2 regions of the Agathobaculum sp. TL06 genome follow, and region 2 is predicted to be linked to the other one. Evidence: a T-box and tRNA genes for the amino acid it is inferred to sense, from the RefSeq annotation. Region 2 holds a T-box; the other holds one or more tRNA genes.
The links. A T-box is a leader RNA that pairs with one kind of tRNA and senses whether it is charged. The one in region 2 lies ahead of pheS (phenylalanine--tRNA ligase subunit alpha), so its partner is inferred to be a tRNA-Phe.
Positions count from the first base shown of each region.

Region 1 (9,950 bases), on a different contig from region 2:
ACAGTGCAACCAGTGCGCTTATGTCTGCCCGCACGCCACCATCCGTCCGTTCGCGCTGACCGAGGAAGAGGCTGCCGCCGCTCCGGCTTCCGCCAAGATCGTGGACATCAAGGCCGGTAAGGGCAAGGGCGTGTACAAGTACACGATGGCCGTTTCCCCGCTCGACTGCATGGGCTGCGGCGTGTGCGTAGGCGTATGCCCGACCAAGTCGCTCACCATGGTTCCGCAGGAGCAGGAAGCTGCCCAGCAGGATGCGTTCGATTACTGCGTAGCCAAGGTTGCCGAGAAGGCCGATATGATCTCGACTGCTTCCGTCAAGGACAGCCAGTTCAAGAAGCCGCTGCTTGAGTTCTCCGGCTCGTGCGCAGGCTGCGCCGAGACCTCTTACGCCCGCCTGATCACCCAGGTCTGCGGCGACCGTATGTATATCTCCAACGCTACTGGATGCTCGTCCATCTGGGGCGGTCCGGCTGCTACCAGCCCGTACACCGTCGACGCGAACGGCCACGGTCCGGCCTGGGCGAACAGCCTGTTCGAGGACAACGCGGAGCACGGCCTCGGCATGTACTATGGCCAGCTCGCCATCCGTGAGCGCCTGATCTCCAAGCTCGAAGAGATGGCTGCGGCGGACGCGACTCCGGCCGAGACCAAGGACGCGATCGCCAAGTTCCTGGAAACCAAGGACAACGGCGCTGCCAACGCGGAGCCGGCCAAGGCTCTGGCCGCTGTGCTTGAGCAGGGCGCGGCTGCCGGCTGCGACGCCTGCAAGGAAATCGTTGCGCATAAGGAATACCTGGCCAAGAAGTCCGTCTGGATCTTCGGCGGCGACGGCTGGGCTTATGATATCGGCTTCGGCGGCCTGGATCATGTCCTCGCTTCCGGCCAGGATGTAAACGTCATGGTATTCGATACCGAGGTTTACTCCAACACCGGCGGTCAGGCCTCCAAGGCGACCAACATCGGCGCGGTTGCGCAGTTCGCGGCGTCCGGCAAGACCACCAAGAAGAAGAGCCTCGCCGAGATCGCAATGAGTTACGGCTATGTATACGTTGCCCAGATCGCTATGGGCGCGAACATGAACCAGACCCTCAAGGCGATTGCGGAAGCGGAAGCCTACCCGGGACCGTCCCTCATCATCGGCTACGCCCCGTGCGAGATGCACTCCATCAAGGGCGGCATGACCAACTGCCAGGCCGAGATGAAGAAGGCTGTCGACTGCGGCTACTGGAACCTGTTCCGCTTCAACCCGCAGCTGGCGGAAGAGGGCAAGAACCCGTTCATCCTGGAGTCCAAGGAGCCCAAGACCGAGGACTACCGCAAGTTCATGATGAACGAAGCGCGCTACTCCGCGCTGACCCGTTCGTTCCCGGATCGCGCCGAGAAGCTGTTCTCCGAATCCGAGGTCGAGTCCACCAAGCGCTATGCACACCTCAAGCGCCTGCAGGACCTGTATGCTCCGGAAGCGTAAGCTACAAAAGAATGACAAAGCCCCCGCGGATATTTATCCGCGGGGGCTTTTGTGTTACAATAGGAAAAAGGAGGGAGCGGTATGAAGCGGGGGATCTTCAGGCGCCTGTGCGGTCTGCTGCTGGCGGCTGCGGCGGTGTATGGGCTGACATTCGGCGCGCTGGCGCTGCGCGGCCTGCGTTATGTGGCGCCGGACGCGGAAAGCTGGCGGCTGCTGCCGTATATCGTACCCGCCGCGCGGTATGAGCAGGAAACGAGCGTTCGGCACCGGCAGGGCGTGCAAGCGGAGGCATCCCTTGTCATCCGGTGCTATGACGCGCAGGGACGGCTGTGCCGGAGTATTGTCTGGGACAAGGGCGACTGGGTTCCGCGCCTGACCGACTTCACCTATGATGGCGCGGTCCGGACGGAATGGACCAAGGGCGCGGCGGCGTACGGCTGGCTGCGCGTGACAACGGACCAGGCGGGGCGCGATACCAGGGTCGAGCTGGACGATGGCCGGACTGCGGTGCTGTCCTATCAGGCGGATCAGACCGAACCGTACCGGACCGAATGGTTCGGCCCGCAGGGCAACCTGATCGAATGGAGCCTGTGGGAGCGGGAGGGCGATACGGCGGTTTATACCTCGGGCGGCGCGGATCGCGCGGCGTCCACCCGAATCGTTTACCGGTACGACAGCCGCGGCAATCTGCTGTCCGCTCAGGGCGGCATTGTCGGAGAGCCGCCGATCGACAAACAGTGGAGCTGGACCTATCATGATGCGGAGCGGACCGCCGTAAGGCACGGCGGCGGCCAAACCGTCCGCTTTTGCTATGACGCACAGGGGCGCACGATCACCGAAAGCGTCTATGCGGAGGATGGGGCGGAAACCTATCGTGCCGAGAGCGTTTACCGCGAGATTACCAGACAGCGTACCGAATAAAAAGGAGGATGGAACGATGAAAAGATGGATAGCAGCCGTGCTGACGGCCTGCATGCTGGCGGTTCCGGCGGGAGCCGCGGACCAGCCGAGCGACTGGGCGCAGGAAGCGGTGCAGACCGCGCGCGAGGCGGGGCTGGTGCCGGAAAAGCTGGACAGCGCCTATGAACGGGCGGCGACACGGGCGGAGTTTTGCGCGCTGGCGGCGGCGGTTTACCGTTCATGGGAAACCGAAGGGCTGCTGGGCAAAGCGGAAAAGGATACCGTATTGTTCACGGACTGTAAGGATGGGGATGTGCTGCTGTGCGCGTCGGTCGGCATCGTCAATGGAGTGGGCGGCGGAAAGTTCGAGCCGAACCGGCCGCTTCAGAGGCAGGAGGCGGCCAGTATGCTGCACCGGCTGGGCGCGCTGCGGGCGGATTACGACGGCAGCGTGCAAGGCCGTCTGCCGCATGTGTTTGCGGATGGCGCGGATATCGCCTCGTGGGCGCGCAATGATATCAACTGGGTCTACTGCCACGGCATCATGACGGGGACGGGAGACAATGCGTTTGAGCCGGCGGATGAGTATACCCGCGAGCAGTCGATCGCAACCATGCTGCGCATATATGATGCGCAGTATGCGGCCGAGATTCCGAAAGAGCAGGGGGAAGCATACCGTGTCGTGGTGGACTATTCCGGCGCGGGGGTGGGCCGCGTACATATCGAGGATGCGGCCGGCAACCGCCTGCTGACCGATTTTGCGGATACAGACGGCTATTTTTATGATGCCAAGCTGTTAGGCGAATGGGCAAGCCTGCACTGGCAGCCGGATGCGGAAAGCGGATTTGCGTGCGCGTTATACAACCTGAGAACCGGCGACACATTGGCGGATTATCAGGCTGACACCGTGGATGCACAGTCGGGCCTGGCATGGGCGTACTCGATAGGCGAAGACACGGCGGACAGCCGCATCCTGTATGCGAACGGTACCTACAGTACGGAAACCTATCAGCCGGTGACCGATTGGGCGGACGGCAGGGCCGTGATCCGCGAGGGGGATGCCGTGTGTGCGATCAACCATAAGGGGGAGCGCCTCTGGCGCATGAATATTTCGCTCGATCAGGTGCAGGTGTACGGCGGGATCGGAGACCGCTTTGTGATAGAGCGCGACGGGGCATACTGCCTGATTACCGATGGCAGGATGGGAACGGTGAGCGAAACGCCGATGCTCCTGAACCGATGGAGCGATACTTATATCGCGCAGGACAGCGGGTACTATACGCTGTATGACTTTTCCGGCCGCCGCTTGAGCGAAACCTATGCCAACGCGATGATCGAGGCGGGGCAGGACCTTTATGCCTGCTGGCTGTCGGACACTGAGTACACCTATATCCGCTGCACGGAGTACGGAAATCCCCAAACGCTGTTTACGGTTTCCGTCAACCAGCGGCCGGGGCCGCTGGCGACCGACGGCGCGGGGGTGTATGCCCTGCAGACCGGCGCGCAGACCGTTGCCTGCTTCGACCGCTTTGGGGATACGCTCGGCACGATCGAAGCGCCGTTCGCAGTCGGGGAAGTGGACTTTGCAGACGGATGTGTCCGTATCAGGGGGAAGGCGCTTGAAACCGCTCAGCAGACCGCGCTCTTCCTTCCGACCGGAGAGCCGGCCGAATAAACCAAAACGCGAAACAGGAGCAGCAAGCGCTGCTCCTGTTCCGCGTTTTACCGCACGCCCGTCAGATCCTTGATACACTCGCCCGCGAGGATCATGCCCGCTACCGGCGGCACAAAGGAAACGCTGCCGGGTACGGCGCGCCCGGCGGTGCCTTTCTGCTCGGCCGAGGGCAGGGGCGTGCGCGGTTCCTCCCTGGAGTAGACGACCTTCAGGCGCTTGATGCGGCGTTTTTTGCATTCCAGCCGGATGACCCGCGCGAGCGGGCAGACCGAGGTCTTGTAAATATCCGCGACTTCAAACCGCGTGGGATCGAGCTTGTTGCCTGTCCCCATGGAGCAAATCAGCGGCACGCCCAGCCGGTCGCATGCGGCGATCAGATGCAGCTTGGCGGTCACGGTGTCGATCGCGTCGATCACATAGTCGAAACGGGTGAGGTCGAGCGCGCTGTCCGGCGTGTAGAACATGCGGAGCGCATGGACGGTGCAGCGCGGGTTGATATCCGCGATGCGCGCGCGCATCGCGTCCACCTTCGGCTGGCCGGACGTGGACGCAAGCGCGATAAGCTGGCGGTTGCGGTTGGTGAGCGCGACCGTATCGTTGTCGATCAGCGTCATCTCGCCTACGCCGGCGCGCGCGAGCGCTTCACACGCGAACGAGCCGACACCGCCTACGCCGAACACGGCGACATGGGACGCGGCGAGCGTCTGGATGGCCTGTGCGCCGAGCAGCAGCTCAGCGCGGGAAAATTCATGCAACATAAAGAAACCTCGTAAACAGCCACGCGGCGGCACAGAACGCGCCGGTGAAAATGAAACGCACCGAGACCCTCTGGGCGGCCTCGGTGCGGGACGGACAGATCAGCTGCGCGGTTCGGAGGCGGTCAGCTCCGCCTGGACGACCAGCCGCTGCTTGAGCGAACCGGACGGCGTGCCGGTAAACAGGGTGAGCACGGCCTCGCGCCCCTCGACAGGCTCGGTCACCCAGACCTCGGTAGGCTCGACCGTTACCGCCTGGAATACCGTATAGGTATATTGCGTGTCCTGGTCGGCGAGCAGGATGGTATCCCCTTCGCCGAGCAATTCCAGATGACGCATCAGAGCGTCGGAGCGGTCGCCCGCGATCACGCAGTTGCCGGGCGCACCGGGCAGCGCGCTTCCCGCGAGATGCCCCGCGCCGAGCGCGAGGTCTTTCAGCTCAGTGCCTTCGACCACATTGTCGGCAGTGCCGAGCTTGGGCAGCTTAATCACGCCGACCTGCAGCGCCTCTTCCGGAGCGGTAGCCGTGCCGTAGGCGTCGCAGTCGGTCAGGTAGACCAGCTCCTCCTCGTCGGGGATGCTCTGCTCAATCCATTGCTCGGAAACCGGCGCGGGGTCCGCCGCGATCGTCTCTTTACCGACCAGCGTACCCCAGGGATAGTTGATGCCCTCGGTCAGCAGGCCGAAGGCCGCGATCGCGATACCCGAGATCAACAGGCCGCGTTCGATGGTTGTCTTTGTTTTACGTTCCATGCAAATCACCTAATAAGAGAGTATACTGAACGGCGGCGCGTTGTCAACCGCCATGCGGAAAAACTGAAAAAAACCTGTCCGCGGGACAGGTTTTTGGATGGAGCGGCTGACGAGGCTCGAACTCGCTACCTCCACCTTGGCAAGGTGGCGCTCTACCAGATGAGCTACAGCCGCATATAAATGGTGCCTCCGGGCGGAATCGCTTTGCTGCGGCAAAGCCACGGCGGTTAAAACAATCCACCGGATTGTTTTCAAGTGCCGCCTTTCGATTCCCTCGTCAGCGGGATTGTTTTTGATAAGCGCCACATGGCGCTTATCAAAAAGTGGTGCCTCCGGGCGGAATCGAACCACCGACACGGGGATTTTCAGTCCCCTGCTCTACCGACTGAGCTACAGAGGCGTTTCGCAACGTGCCTGTTAAGTATAGTCGATTTTTGCGGAAAAGTCAACCATAAATTTTCCTTTTCTGTGGGGAGCTTGCGCGCATGTTCGGGTTCATGGTATGATAAAAAGCAATGGAAGGGGAGAGTGCCATGCGCATTTGGACCGGCCGCGCGGGCAGCGGCAAAACAACGGCGATCCTGCGGGAGATCGCCGCCCGCTGTGAAAGCGGCGAGGGACGGCAGATCTTGCTTGTGCCGGAGCTGAACTCACACCGGATGGAGCGGTCGCTCGCCACGGCGACGGACAATCGGGGCGCGCGCACCGCAGAGGTGCTGACGTTCTCCCGCCTGGCTGATCGGGTGTTTTCCGAGGTCGGCGGGCTGGCGCAGCAGATGTTGACGCCGGCCGGACAGCTCCTCACTCTGCAGGAGGCCGCGCGCCGTGTTCAGGGCGGGCTGTCCGTATGGGGCGGCCTGGCGGACAAGCCCGAGCTGCTCGGCGAGGCGCTGGGGCTGGTGGACGAGTGCAAGACCTGTGCGGTCGCGCCGGAGGCGCTGTTCGCCGCCGCGGAGACGTGCGGGGACACGGCGCTTGCAGCGAAGCTGTCCGACCTGGCGCAGTTATTGACCGCGTATGAGCGCCTGTGCGACGAATCCCTGCCCGACCCGCGCGACCGGCTGACCCATCTGCGCGACCGGCTTGCGGAAAGTCATGTGCTGGACGGCGCGGCGGTGTATCTGGACGGCTTTCTGGGCTTTACGCCGCAGGAGCTGGCCGTGGTCGATGCCATGCTGGCGGCGGGCGTGCCGCTGGCGGCCGCGGTCGCCTGCGATATGGCGTATCCGGAAATATTCGTCACGGGCTGCAAAACGGTCAAGACCCTGGAGCGCATGGCAAAGCGGCATAACCGGAAAGCGGAGCGCATCGAGCTTGGCGCAAGCAGGGTTGCGCGGCCGGCGGGCCTGGCGGCGGTGGAGGCGCAAGGCCTGCTGCCCGTGCGCGTTCCGCAGGAGGCGTGCGAAGGGGTGCGCCTGTACGCCGCCGCGTCGCCGTTTGACGAGTGCGAGCACGCGGCGGCCTATATCCGGCGCAAGGTGCGCGATGAGGGCGCGCGCTACCGCGATTTCGTGGTGGCCGCGCGCGACATCGAGCCGTACAGCGCGTTCCTCGCCATGGCGATGGCGCGATATGACGTGCCGGTGTTCCTGGCGGAAAAGCCCGACCTGCTCTCCCGCCCGCCGATGGCGCTGGTCACGGGCGCGCTGAACGCGGCGCAGTCCTATTTCAAATACGAGGACCTGTTCGGCTGTCTCAAAACCGGCTTGATGCACCTGACGCGCGAGGAGTCGGACAAGCTGGAGAATTACGCGCTGACCTGGAATATCCGCGGCGGCGCGTGGGAGCGGGAATGGACCGAGCATCCGGACGGGTACGGTCAGCCGTTCGACGACCGCGCGCGGGCGCAGCTTGCGGAGCTGAACGCGCTGCGCGCGCGCTTGATCGGCCCGTTTTCCGCGCTGCGCGAAAGGCTGAAAGGGGAGCAGCCGGCGTCTGGCTGTGTGCGTGCGCTGTACGACTTCCTGCTCGCGGTGGACGCGCCGCGGCGCATGGCCGATCGCGCGGCCGCGCACGAGGCGGCCGGACGCCTGCAGCTTGCGGATGAGTACCGCCAGCTGTGGGAGATTCTGGTGTCCGCCATGGAGCAGTTCGCATGGGTATGCGGGGATACGCCGCTGACGGCGGAACGGTTTGCGAAGCTGTTCCGTCTGGTGCTGGGCGAATACGACGTAGGTACGATACCCGTCTCGCTCGACCGTGTGACCTGCGGCAATATCGAACGCGCATGCGGGGAAAACGCGAAATATGTGATCCTGCTCGGGGTAAACGACGGGCTGATCCCCAAGGCGCCCTCCTCCGCCTCGCTGCTCAGCGATATGGAGCGGGACAAGCTGGACGCGCTGGGGGTGGAACTGAAAGCCTACGGCGTGGAGCGCCTGCTCATGGAGCAGGAGACCCTGTACCGCGCGCTTGCCTGCCCCACCGAGGAGTTGCTGCTCATCTGGCATATGAGCGACGCCGCGGGAGGGGAGACGCGCCCGTCGTATTTTGTGGGCGTGGTGCGGGGGCTGCTGCCCGACGCGCCGTTTTCCACGCACCAGACGGAAACCGCGCAGGACCGCCTGCAGGCGGAGCGTCCGGCGGTCGAAATGGCCTGCGCATACCTGTCCGGCGACCGCACGGCGGCGGTGCGCGCGGCCTACGGCTTTTACCGCGACGACGAGCGGGTACACCATGCCGCGCGGCAGCGGCGCGGGCGGGGGCCGCTGACCAGCCCGCATACGATAGAGGGGCTGTATGGGAAAAGCCTCAACCTGACCGCCTCGCGCGTGGACACCTTTTACTCCTGCCGGTTCGCGTTTTTCATGCAGTACGGCCTGAAAGCCAGGCCGCGCCGCGTGGCGCGGTTTGACGCGCTCGAAACCGGCACGTTCATCCACTATGTGCTGGAGCATGCGCTGAACGCGCTGGGAAAAGGCGCGGGCGGCGCGGCGGCTGCGGAGGAAGCGGCGGTCCGGCGCGCCTGCCGCGCGGCGGTCCGGCAGTATGTGCAGGAGGAACTGGGCGGCCTGGAGAACAAGACCGCGCGCTTCCGCTATCTGTTCGGGCGGCTGACACGCACGGTCGAGCAAATTTTGGACAACGTGATCGACGAGCTGCGCGTTTCCGACTTCGCACCGATCGATTATGAGGTGGATTTTTCGCGCGGCGGCGACCTGCCGCCCGTCCTGTGCGCGGAGGGGGACGTTTCGGTGTCCCTCTCGGGCAAGGTGGACCGCGTGGACGGGTATATCAAAAACGGGCGGCTGTACCTGCGCGTGATGGACTACAAAAGCGGCAAAAAGTCGTTTTCCCTGTCGGATATCTGGTATGGGCTGAACATGCAGCTTGTTATCTACCTGTATGCGCTTCAGCAGGAGGGCTTGGAGCGCTACCGCAAGCGCCTGACCCAAACGCTCAACGAAATCGTACCCGCGGGCGTTTTATACGTCCCCGTGCGGGACGAGCTGCCCGATGCGGCGCGCGATATCGACGAGGACGCGCTCCGCGCCCTGCGCGACAAGGCGCTGCGCCGCAGCGGCCTGTTGAGCGACGACATGGAGCTGCTCGAGGCGATGGAGCACGGGCTGGAAGGCGACGGACGGTTTATTCCGGTCACGATCAAGGTGAAAAAGGGGGAGGACGCGCCCTCGCTCGCGGCGAAATCCGCAGTGGCCGACCTGGCGCGGTTTGGAAAGCTGGCCAGGTATACGCATGAAAAGCTGCTCGAAATGGGGCGCGAGCTGCGCGCGGGCAGCGTGGCCGCGGACCCGTGCAAAAAGGATAAAGCATCGAGCTTTTGCGACTGGTGCGACTTCCGCGCCGCCTGCCGCTTCGATGAAACGGCGGGGGACAGGGCGCGGTGGCTCCGGCACCTGTCGGACGAGGAGTTTTGGCAGCAGGTAGGGGGTGAATGACATGCCGCAATGGACCAAAGAGCAGGAAACCGCCATCCATGACAGGGGCGGCGCGCTGCTGGTGTCGGCGGCGGCAGGCTCGGGCAAGACCGCGGTGCTGGTTGAGCGCGTGCTCGCGCGGCTGACCGACCCGAACGATCCGGTGGATATCGACCGTCTGCTGCTCGTGACCTTTACTAACGCGGCGGCAGCCGAGATGCGCGAGCGCATCGGCGCCGCGCTGGGCGAGGCGGCGGCGAAAGCGCCGCACGATACGCGCCTGCGCCGCCAGATGTTTCTGGTACACCGCGCGAAGATCACGACCGTACACGCGCTGTGCCTGTCGCTCGCGCGCGAGCAGGCGGCGGCGCTCGGCATCGCGCCGGATTTTCGGCTGATGGATGAGAACGAGGGCAAGATCCTGCGCGCCGAGGTGCTTGAGGAGGTGCTCGACGCGGCATACGAGCGCGGGGACGCGGGCTTTTTCGCGCTCTGCGACCTGCTCGCCGCAGGGCGGGACG
Region 1 is NZ_BAAGGY010000006.1:56,535-66,484, reverse strand. It holds gene nifJ (pyruvate:ferredoxin (flavodoxin) oxidoreductase) at 1-1,468, shown strand, start outside; gene ACYQ3S_RS04955 (hypothetical protein) at 1,550-2,389, shown strand; gene ACYQ3S_RS04950 (S-layer homology domain-containing protein) at 2,406-4,043, shown strand; gene ACYQ3S_RS04945 (tRNA threonylcarbamoyladenosine dehydratase) at 4,091-4,801, opposite strand; gene ACYQ3S_RS04940 (sortase) at 4,901-5,551, opposite strand; tRNA gene ACYQ3S_RS04935 (tRNA-Gly) at 5,650-5,725, opposite strand; tRNA gene ACYQ3S_RS04930 (tRNA-Phe) at 5,876-5,951, opposite strand; gene ACYQ3S_RS04925 (PD-(D/E)XK nuclease family protein) at 6,085-9,450, shown strand; gene addA (helicase-exonuclease AddAB subunit AddA) at 9,452-9,950, shown strand, end outside.
Region 1: it encodes a tRNA-Phe, which carries the amino acid that the T-box ahead of pheS (phenylalanine--tRNA ligase subunit alpha) is inferred to sense. The anticodon was not compared.

Region 2 (9,950 bases):
AGGCCACGGTCAGGACCGCGCCCATCACCGTGGTGCAGACGACCGAGAAATTGACAACCCCGCGCAGGCGTTTGATGTTGACCGCGCCGTAAGCGTAGCCGATCAGCGGCTGCACGCCCATCGCCAGGCCGAGCTGCACAAATACCACCAGCATGTTGGCCTTCATCGCCACGCCCATGCCCGCCACCGCGTTATCCCCGTAGGCGGCGAGGAAGTTGTTGAGCAGGATATTGGTCAGGCTCATCAGGATGTTGTTGAGCGAGGCGGGCAGGCCGATGGCCACGACGCTGCCGATCACGCCGCGCACGGCAAAATCGCGCGGGCGGATGGAGAGCACGGTCCTGCCGCGCAGGAAGTAGCACAGGTAAAAAACGCAGGCGCAGATGTTGCCGATCACGGTGGCGATGGCGGCGCCGGCCACGCCCCAATCCAGCGACAGGATCATGATGGGGTCGAGGATGATGTTTACCACCGTGCCGATCATGTTGCCGACCATCGAGGCGGTCGCCGCGCCCTCGCCGCGGATCAGGTTGCAGAACGCATTGGCAAAGATGATGAACGGCGCGCCGAGCGAGATCCAGAACAGATAATCCCACGCATAGCCCACCGTGTTCGCGCTCGTGCCGATGACCGACAGGATGAACGGCATCGCGGCCAGGAATACGAAGATCATCACCACGCCCAGCGCAAGCGAGCCGTAGCAGCAGAATGCGCAGGCCTGTTTGGCGCGCCCGCCCTCGCCCGCGCCCAGCAGGCGCGAGATGAGCGACGAGCCGCCGATGCCGAACATGTTGCCCAGCGCCATCAGGATGAGGAACACCGGCGTGGCGACCGATACCGCAGCCACCTGGTTCGCGTCTCCGGTCTGGCCGACGAAAAAGGTGTCCACCATGTTGTACAGCACCACGACCAGCATGCTCAGCATGGTCGGCACGGCCATCTGTGCAACCGCCTTGGGGATGGGCGCGTCGCGGAATACCGTATCGTTATTTTTGCTCATATCATTACCTCCTGTAATCTCGATAAATAAGTAGCACGCTACATAAATAAGCGAAAAAATGCTTAAGGATCGCACACATTGTGGTAGACGCGCGCCAGATACTGCCCGAGCTGCGCCAGCTCCGCGTCGGAAAAGCCGCGCACGGCGCGTGCGTCCATGCGGAGGCGCGTCTGTTCCATCACGCGGCGCACCTCGTCGTAGCGTTCGGTCAGCCGGAGCACGCGGCAGCGGTGGTCGCGCGGGGAGACCGCGCTGGTCAGGAAGCCCTTGTCCTCCAGTCGCCGCACCAGCCCGACCACGGTCGGGTGCTTGAGCCGGAAATGCCGCGCGATATCCTGCAGGGTGGTTTCCTCCCCGCCGCGCTGGTCGAGGAACAGCAGCACGTCGCTCTGCGCCAGCGTCAGCCCGAGCGGGCGCAGCACCGCATCTGCCTGCGCGCTGAAATGAATATTGATCATTTTCAGATACTCGCCCGGGAACGGGAACTGCGGCATGGCGATACCTCCCTGAAATAAGTAGCTTGCTATGTAATTATAGGAAAACACCGGCCGTTTGTCAACGGCCGGTGTGGATTTATTTTTTGCGCTTGGCCTTGGCCCAGCCCTTCTTTTTGGGTGCGGCGGGACGCCCTGCCCCCGTGCGGGAGGGCGCACGGCCGGCCGCGGCCTTTTTCGCCGGGGCGGAGGGCTTTTTCGCCGCCGCAGGCGGCTGCTCGCCGCGGTGCGGGCGGATCAGACAGCCTTTGCCGTAGCCGATCAGGTCCTCGCGCCCGGCTTTTTTGAGCGCCGCCAGCACGATCGGCCGCTTGTCCGGCCGCCGCCACTGGAGCAGCGCGCGCTGCATGGCCTTTTCCTCGGGCGTTTTGGCCACATAGACCGGCTGCATCGTGCGCGGGTCAAGTCCGGTGTAGTACATCGCGGTCGAGAGCGTACCCGGGGTGGGGTAGAAGTCCTGCACCTGCTCGGGCATATAGCCGACCCTGTTCAGGTATTCCGCCAGCAGGATCGCGTCGTCCAGCGTCGCGCCCGGGTGGGAGCTCATCAGATAGGGGACCAGATACTGCTTGCGGCCCAGCTTCTGGTTGATGCGGGCGTACCGCTCGCGGAACTGTTCGTATACAGAAAATGATGGTTTGCCCATATAATACAAAGCGTTATCACTCATATGCTCGGGCGCAACCTTGAGCTGGCCCGAGATATGGTGCTCGACCAGCTCGCGGAAAAACGTGTCGTTGCGGTCGGCCATCATGTAGTCATAGCGCAGGCCGCTGCGCACGAATACCTTTTTAACGCCGTCAAGCTGGCGCAGTTCGCGCAGCAGCCCCAGATAATCCGTGTGGTCGGCTTCGAGGTTTTGGCACGCGGACGGGAACAGGCAGCGCTTGTTTTTGCACAGGCCGTGCTCCTCCTGCTGCTTGCAGGCAGGGAAGCGGAAATTCGCGGTCGGCCCGCCGACGTCGTGGAGGTAGCCCTTGAAGCCGGGCATCTGCACGATCTGTTTGGCTTCCGCGATCACGCTCTCGTGGCTGCGCGCCTGGATGTACCGCCCCTGATGGAAAGCGAGCGCGCAGAAGTTGCACGCGCCGAAGCAGCCGCGGTTGTGGATGATGGAGAACTGCACCTCCTGAATCGCGGGTACGCCGCCCAGCGTCTCATAAGACGGGTGGTAGGCGCGCATATAAGGCAGGGCGTACACATGGTCCATCTCCGCGGTGGTCAGCGGGAGGGAGGGCGGGTTCTGGATCATCACGCGCCTGCCGTGGCGCTGTAAAATCGCCCTGCCGCGCACATGGTCCTGCTCGTCGTACTGCGTTTTGACCGAGCGGGCGTAGTCCGCCTTGCGCGCGCACACATCCTCGTAGGAGGGGCATTCAACCGCGTCGAACGCCAGACCCTCCGCATCGTGCGCCAGATAGGCCGTGCCGCGCACGCCCACGCAGGCGTCCGCGCCCTTTTTGCCGTGCTTCAGGTTACGCGCCAGCTCGAGCACCGAGCGCTCGCTCATGCCGTACATCAGCCCGTCTGCGCCCGTGGACTCCAAAATGGAGGGCATCACGCGGTCGGCCCAGTAATCATAGTGCGCAAAGCGGCGCAGGCTGGCTTCGATGCCGCCGAGGTAGACCGGCACCTCCGGAAACGCGCGCCGCGCAAGCATGGCGTAAACGGTCACCGCGCGGTCGGGGCGCTTGCCCGCCCTGCCGCCGGGAGTGTAGGCGTCGTCCGAGCGGCGCTTTTTGGCCGCGGTGTAGTGCGCAACCATGGAGTCGATGTTGCCGCCGTTGATGAGCACCGCGTAGCGCGGCCGTCCCATGGCGAGGAAGTCGCGCTCGTCGCGGAAATCCGGCTGGCTGAGGATGGCGACCCTGTAGCCCGCGTCCTCGAGCACACGCGAAATGATCGCGGTGCCGAACGAGGGGTGGTCGACATAGGCGTCGCCGGTGACGAGCAGGAAGTCGCAGTAGAACCAGCCGCGTTCCTGCATATCCTGTTTGGAAATCGGGAGAAAACCGTTCATAAATCCCCTTTCGCTTTGCAAAGCGTGAAAAGACGTGTATCATAGAAGGAAGCGGTCCGGCAAGACGAAAAAGCGGTTGGCCACGCTCCTGCAGAGAAGGTGGTTTTTATGGAGAGTGTGCGGCAGATTATTTTGCTGCTGCTCCTTCTTGAAATCGTCAAGACCATAAAAAAATAACCGCCCCCGACCAAGGTTTGCGGTTATTTTTCAAAATAGCGTAAAACGCGGGTCAACCGTCTTTGCCGGGCTGCCCTTTTCTATTTTCATTATAACGGATTTGCACCGTTTGTCAAGCCCATCCCTCAGTTGTCGAGGTAGAACTGCACCAGCTCCTGCATCAGCTCGTCGCGGTCGATCTTGCAGATCAGGCTGCGCGCGTTATTGTGGTTGGTGATGTACGTCGGGTCCTCGGAGAGGAGATAGCCTACGATCTGGTTGATCGGGTTATAACCCTTCTCCTTCAGCGCGTCATATACTGCGGTCAGCGTGCGCTTCATCTCCTTGTTGGACTCGTCTACAAGGCTGAATTTTCTTGTGCCGTCAAGCATGTCTGTCTCCTTTCCGATCCTACCGGTTGGTTTTTGCTATAAACAGCATAATACAAAACAACGGAAAAGTAAAGCCCTTATCGGCCGAAAGGGGGGCGAAATCTTTTTCCAACCCTGCCACAGTACGGCTTGCCAACCGCACTGTGGCAGGGTTGGCTGCCGTCAGGGAAGTCTGGGAAAAGCTCCCCCCTACACAGCGGGGGCATGCGAACCCAAACAGAAAGCGGGCGGTTATGCCGCCCGCTTTCGGAAAACCGGTCTGTTATCAGCTGCGCAGGGCCGCGCCGAATGACTTTTCGAGCGCCGCCAGCGCGTTCTTCATCGCCTTGTCGCACTCCTCGTCGGTCAGCGTGCGGTCGGGCGCACGCATGGACAGCGAGTAGGCCACGGATTTTTTGCCCTCCGGAATGCCCTTGCCCTTGTACACGTCGAACAGCTTGACCGACTCAAGGATCGCGCCCGCGGCCTGCTCGATCGCAGCCTGCATGGAGGCCGCCGGAACCGCGTCGTCCACCAGCACCGCGATATCGCGCGTGGAGGACGGGAACTTGGGCAGCGGGTGATACAGCTTGTCGGGATCGATGGCCGTGAACAGCGCGTCCATACGCAGCTCAGCCGCCAGCACCTCGCCGGACAGACCATAGCGGCCCGCGACGGTCGGATGGATGGTGCCGAATACGCCTGCCGGCGCGCCGCCGATCAGCACGTTGGCGCAGCGGCCCGGGTGATAGGACGGGTTGTTCTTTTCCGAAGCGAACTGCACATCCTTGATGTTCAGCTCGCGGCACAGCGCCTCGATCACACCCTTGAACTGGAAGAAGGACAGCCGGCCGTACGAACCGAGCGTAAGCATCTTTTCCTCATGCGGGAGTACATCCGGATCGGCCTTGCCCTCCTTGACGGACGGGGTGTAGATCGTACCCAGCTCAAACAGCGATGCGGTCGGGTTGCGGTGCGCATGGTTGTGCGCGAGCGACTGCAGCATGGAGGGCAGCACGGTGGTGCGCATGACGCTGAAATCCTCGCCCAGGGGGTTGAGGATGGTGGTGGAGATACGGCGCGGGTCGTCCGCGGCCCAGCCGATCATGTCGTAGAACTTCGGGGAGATGAACGAGTGGCTCATGGCCTCGTCAAAGCCCGCCTCGCGGCACACCAGCGACGCGGCGCGCTCGGCCTGCTGCCTGGGCGTGTATTCGCCCTGCACCATTTCGCCCGCGTACAGCGTGGTCGGTATTTTATCGTAGCCGTACATGCGCGCGACCTCCTCGGCCAGATCGCACATGCGCGCGATGTCCGTGCGGAAGCTCGGCACGACGACCTCGCCGCCCTCGATGGCGAAGCCCAGCTTTTCCAGATAGCCCTGCTGCTCCGCGGCGGTCAGGGACAGGCCGAGCAGCGCGTTTATCTTGTCCGGCTCGAAGGGCAGACGCTTGGGAGCGGGATCGGAATGATCGACGTCGATAATACCGTCGATCACTTCACCCGCGCCCAGTTCTTCGACCAGCTCGCACGCGCGGTTGACCGCGTCGAGCGTCATGCGCGGGTCCAGCCCTTTCTCAAAGCGGCCGGAGGCCTCGGTGCGCATGCCGAGCGCCTTTGCGGTCACGCGCACGGTTGCGCCGTGGAAGCAGGCGGACTCGAATACGACAGTCTTGGTGTCGTCTTCGATCTCGGAGTTCGCGCCGCCCATCACGCCCGCGACCGCGACCGGCTTGTCGTTGTCGCAGATGGCGAGCATTTTGTCGGTCAGGTCGTGGTCCTGGCCGTCCAGGGTCTGGATGGACTCGCCGTTACGCGCGCGGCGCACGACGATCTTGCCGTCCGACAGGCAGGAATAGTCGAACGCGTGCATGGGCTGGCCGTACTCGAGCATGACGTAGTTGGTGATATCGACGATGTTGTTGATCGGGCGCACACCGCAGGCGTGCAGGCGCTCGCGCATCCACGCGGGCGACGGCTCGATCTTGATATTGCGCACCAGACGCGCGGTGTAGCGCGGACACAGGTCGGGGTCCTTGACCTCGACCGACATATACTTGTTGATATCGTCGCCCACGCCCTTGACCAGGGGGGGCTTGACTGCGAACGGGCGGTCAAAGGTCGCGGCGGTCTCGCGCGCCAGGCCGATAACGCTCAGACAGTCCGGACGGTTGGAGGTGATCTCAAAATCCGCGACATATTCGTCCAGGCCGAGCACCTTTTTGATATCCTCGCCCACCGGAGTACCCGCGGGCAGGAACAGGATGCCGTTCTCGCACGCATAGGGTACGCAGCCGTGGGTCAGGCCCAGCTCCTGGAACGAGCACATCATGCCGTTGGAGACCTCGCCGCGCAGCTTGCCTTTGGTGATCTTGACCCCGCCGGGCAGGGTGGACTTGTGCAGTGCGACCGGACAGACCTCGCCCACCGAATCGGGGGTCACGTTGGGCGCGCCGGTGACGATCTGGACAGGCTCGCCCTGCCCCACGTCAATCTGGCAGATTTTGAGATGGTCGGAATCCGGATGGTCGACGACCGACAGCACCTTGCCGGTCACGACGTTTTCGATCTCCGCGCCGAGGTAGCAGACCTCCTCGACCTTGGAGCCGGACATGGTAAGCCGTGCGTCATACTCCTTGGGCGTGACGCCGGAAATATCGGTATAATCCGAAAGCCAGGAAAGCGGCAGTTTCATAACAGATAAGCGCTCCTTTATTATTTGAAAGTAAGGGTACCGCGCAATGTAGCGCGTTTGCGCCGTCAGGCGCGCATTTTACTTTTCGATCGAAACTGTAGATTCGATCGAGTATATCAAAATTGCTCCAAAAACCGCACGTCGTTCTCATAGAACAGGCGGATGTCGTCGATCTTGAAGCGGCCCATGACCATGCGCTCCAGGCCGATGCCGAACGCGTAGCCCGAGTATTCCTCCGGATCGATGCCGCTCATCTCAAGCACCTTGGGGTGTACCATGCCGCAGCCGAGGATCTCGATCCAGCCCTCGCCCTTGCAGAGCGGGCAGCCTTCGCCGTGGCAGCGGTAGCACTGGATGTCCATTTCCGCCGACGGCTCGGTGAACGGGAAGTGGTGCGGACGGAAGCGGACGACCGTGTCCTCGCCGTACAGCTTTTTGGCGAACAGTTCGAGGATGCCCTTGAGGTCGGACATGCGGATGCCCTTATCGACGACCAGGCCCTCGATCTGGTGGAACAGCGGGGAGTGGGTCGCGTCCACCGCGTCCGAGCGGTACACACGGCCGGGCGCGATGATGCGGATGGGCGGCTTTTTCTTCTCCATCGTGCGCACCTGCATCGGGGAGGTCTGCGTGCGCAGCACCACGTTGTCCGAGATATAGAAGGTGTCCTGCGTGTCGCGCGCGGGATGGTCCTTGGGGATGTTGAGTGCTTCGAAATTGTAGTGGTCAAGCTCGACCTCCGGACCCTCCGCGATCGAGAAGCCCAGGCCGAGGAAAATTTCCTTGAACTCGTCCAGCACGATGTTGAGCGGATGCTTTTTGCCGATCACGACTTCCTCGCCCGGCAGGGTCACGTCGATCGTTTCGGCTTCCAGCTTGTGCGCGAGCGCGGCCTGCTCAATGACCTGCTTCTGCTTTTCGATGATGGTTTCGATCTCGGCGCGCACGTCGTTGATGAGCTGGCCTACGGCCGGGCGCTCCTCCGCGGCAACGTCCTTCATACCCTTGAGGAGCGCGGTCAGCTCTCCTTTTTTGCCAAGGAACTTGACGCGCGCCTCGTCAAGTGCGCGCGGGTCCGCGGCGGCGGCAAGCTGTTCCTTTGCGGACTGCAGGATGCCTTGCAGCTTTTCTTTCATGGTTGCCTCTCCTTTTTATATGAAAAATCAGCGTTTGGGACAAAATAAAAGCCTTTCGTCCCATGGATTAGGGACGAAAGGCGTAAAAGCAGCTTCCGTGGTACCACCCTGATTCCCAGCCGGAGCCGGGCGCTCATTGAACGCCGGTAACGGGGCGTCAACCCGCCTGCGCCTACTGGAAAAGCCGTTCAGCGCCGGTGCTCGCAGGGGAACTTCGCGTCATGCCTCTTTGGGCGGCTTGCAGCCAAAGGCCGCCTTCTCTGAAAAGAGGGGAATGGCGTTACTTTCCCTGTTCATCGCAGTTTGGTATTCATAGACAGTAATATTAAACCACATCTTTCGGGGAATTGCAAGCGGAAGACACGGTTTTTTTGACAGACGGGAAAGAGGGTGTGCCGCATCGCTTGACAAATCCGCGGTTTTTGGATATACTATTAAAGTTAATATGCAAAATGCGATGAAAAAGAGGAGTATTCCCGCTTCGCGCGCTGCAGAGAGAGGGCGGTTGGTGCAAGCCCTTGGGCGGAGGGAAGAAAGTCGCTTTGGAGCAGGAGGCCGAATGCCAGTAGGCTGTCCCGTCCCGCCCACGTTACGGGCAAACGAGTGCGCGGCGGCATTGCCGCGAATTCAGGTGGTACCACGGAGCACGCTTCGTCCTGTACGGACAGCGTGCTTTTTTGTTTTCCGCAATCAAACCGAAAAGGAGACAGACCAATGAGCGAACTGCCAAAGACCTACGACCCGAAATCGGTCGAGGACAAGCTGTACAGCTTCTGGAACGATTCCGGCTTTTTCCACGCCGAGGTCAATCCGGACAAGAAACCCTACACCATCGTTATCCCGCCCCCGAACGTGACCGGCCAGCTCCACATGGGCCATGCGTTCGATGAAACGCTGCAGGACATCCTCATCCGCACCAAGCGCATGCAGGGCTATGAGGCGCTGTGGATGCCCGGCACCGACCATGCGGGCATCGCCACCCAGATCAAGGTGGAGGAGACGCTCCGCAAGGAGGAGGGCAAGACCCGCTATGACCTCGGCCGTGAGAAGTTCCTCGAACGCGTGTGGGACTGGAAGCACCAGTACGGCAACCGCATCATCAGCCAGCTCAAAAAGCTCGGCTCCTCCTGCGACTGGGAACGCGAGCGCTTCACTATGGACGAGGGCTGCTCCAAGGCCGTGCGCGAGGTGTTCGTCAACCTGTATGACAAGGGCCTGATCTACAAGGGACACCGCATCATCAACTGGTGTCCGCACTGTGCGACCGCGCTTTCGGACGCCGAGGTTGAGTACGAAACCCAGCCGGGCAAGCTGTGGCACATCCGTTACCCGCTGGCGGACGGCTCGGGCGACCTGGTGGTTGCCACCACCCGTCCGGAGACCTTTATGGGCGACACCGGCGTAGCCGTCAACCCGAACGACGAGCGCTATCAGCATTTGATCGGCAAGACCTGCATCCTGCCCATCATGAACCGCGAAATCCCGATCTTCGGGGATGAGTATGTCGATATGGAATTCGGCACGGGCTGCGTCAAGGTCACGCCCTGCCACGACCCGAACGACTTCGAGATGGGCCAGCGCCACGACCTCGAGCAGATCCTTGTGTTCAACGAGGACGCGACCGTCAACGAAAACGGCGGCAAGTATGAGGGCATGGACCGCTACGAGTGCCGCAAGGCGGTTATTAAGGATTTGGAAGATGGCGGCTATCTCGTCAAGACCGAGGACCACGAGCACAACGTCGGCACCTGCTACCGCTGCGGCACGACCGTTGAGCCGATGACCTCGGCCCAGTGGTTCGTCAAGATGGCGCCGCTGGCAAAGCCCGCGATGGACGTGGTACACGAGGGCAAGACTAAATTCGTGCCGGACCGCTTCGCCAAGACCTACCTGCGCTGGATGGAGAACGTGCATGACTGGTGCATCTCGCGTCAGCTCTGGTGGGGCCACCGCATTCCGGCGTTTTACTGCGACGACTGCGGCGAAATGACCGTCTCCAAGGAAGACATCCACGTCTGCCCGAAGTGCGGCAGCAAAAATGTCCGCCAGGAGGAGGATGTGCTGGATACCTGGTTCTC
Region 2 is NZ_BAAGGY010000018.1:26,373-36,322, reverse strand. It holds gene ACYQ3S_RS11515 (MATE family efflux transporter) at 1-1,000, opposite strand, end outside; gene ACYQ3S_RS11510 (MarR family winged helix-turn-helix transcriptional regulator) at 1,063-1,494, opposite strand; gene ACYQ3S_RS11505 (YgiQ family radical SAM protein) at 1,574-3,514, opposite strand; gene ACYQ3S_RS11500 (IreB family regulatory phosphoprotein) at 3,817-4,062, opposite strand; gene pheT (phenylalanine--tRNA ligase subunit beta) at 4,328-6,736, opposite strand; gene pheS (phenylalanine--tRNA ligase subunit alpha) at 6,853-7,872, opposite strand; T-box leader at 7,939-8,178, opposite strand; T-box leader at 8,321-8,534, shown strand; gene ACYQ3S_RS11485 (valine--tRNA ligase) at 8,587-9,950, shown strand, end outside.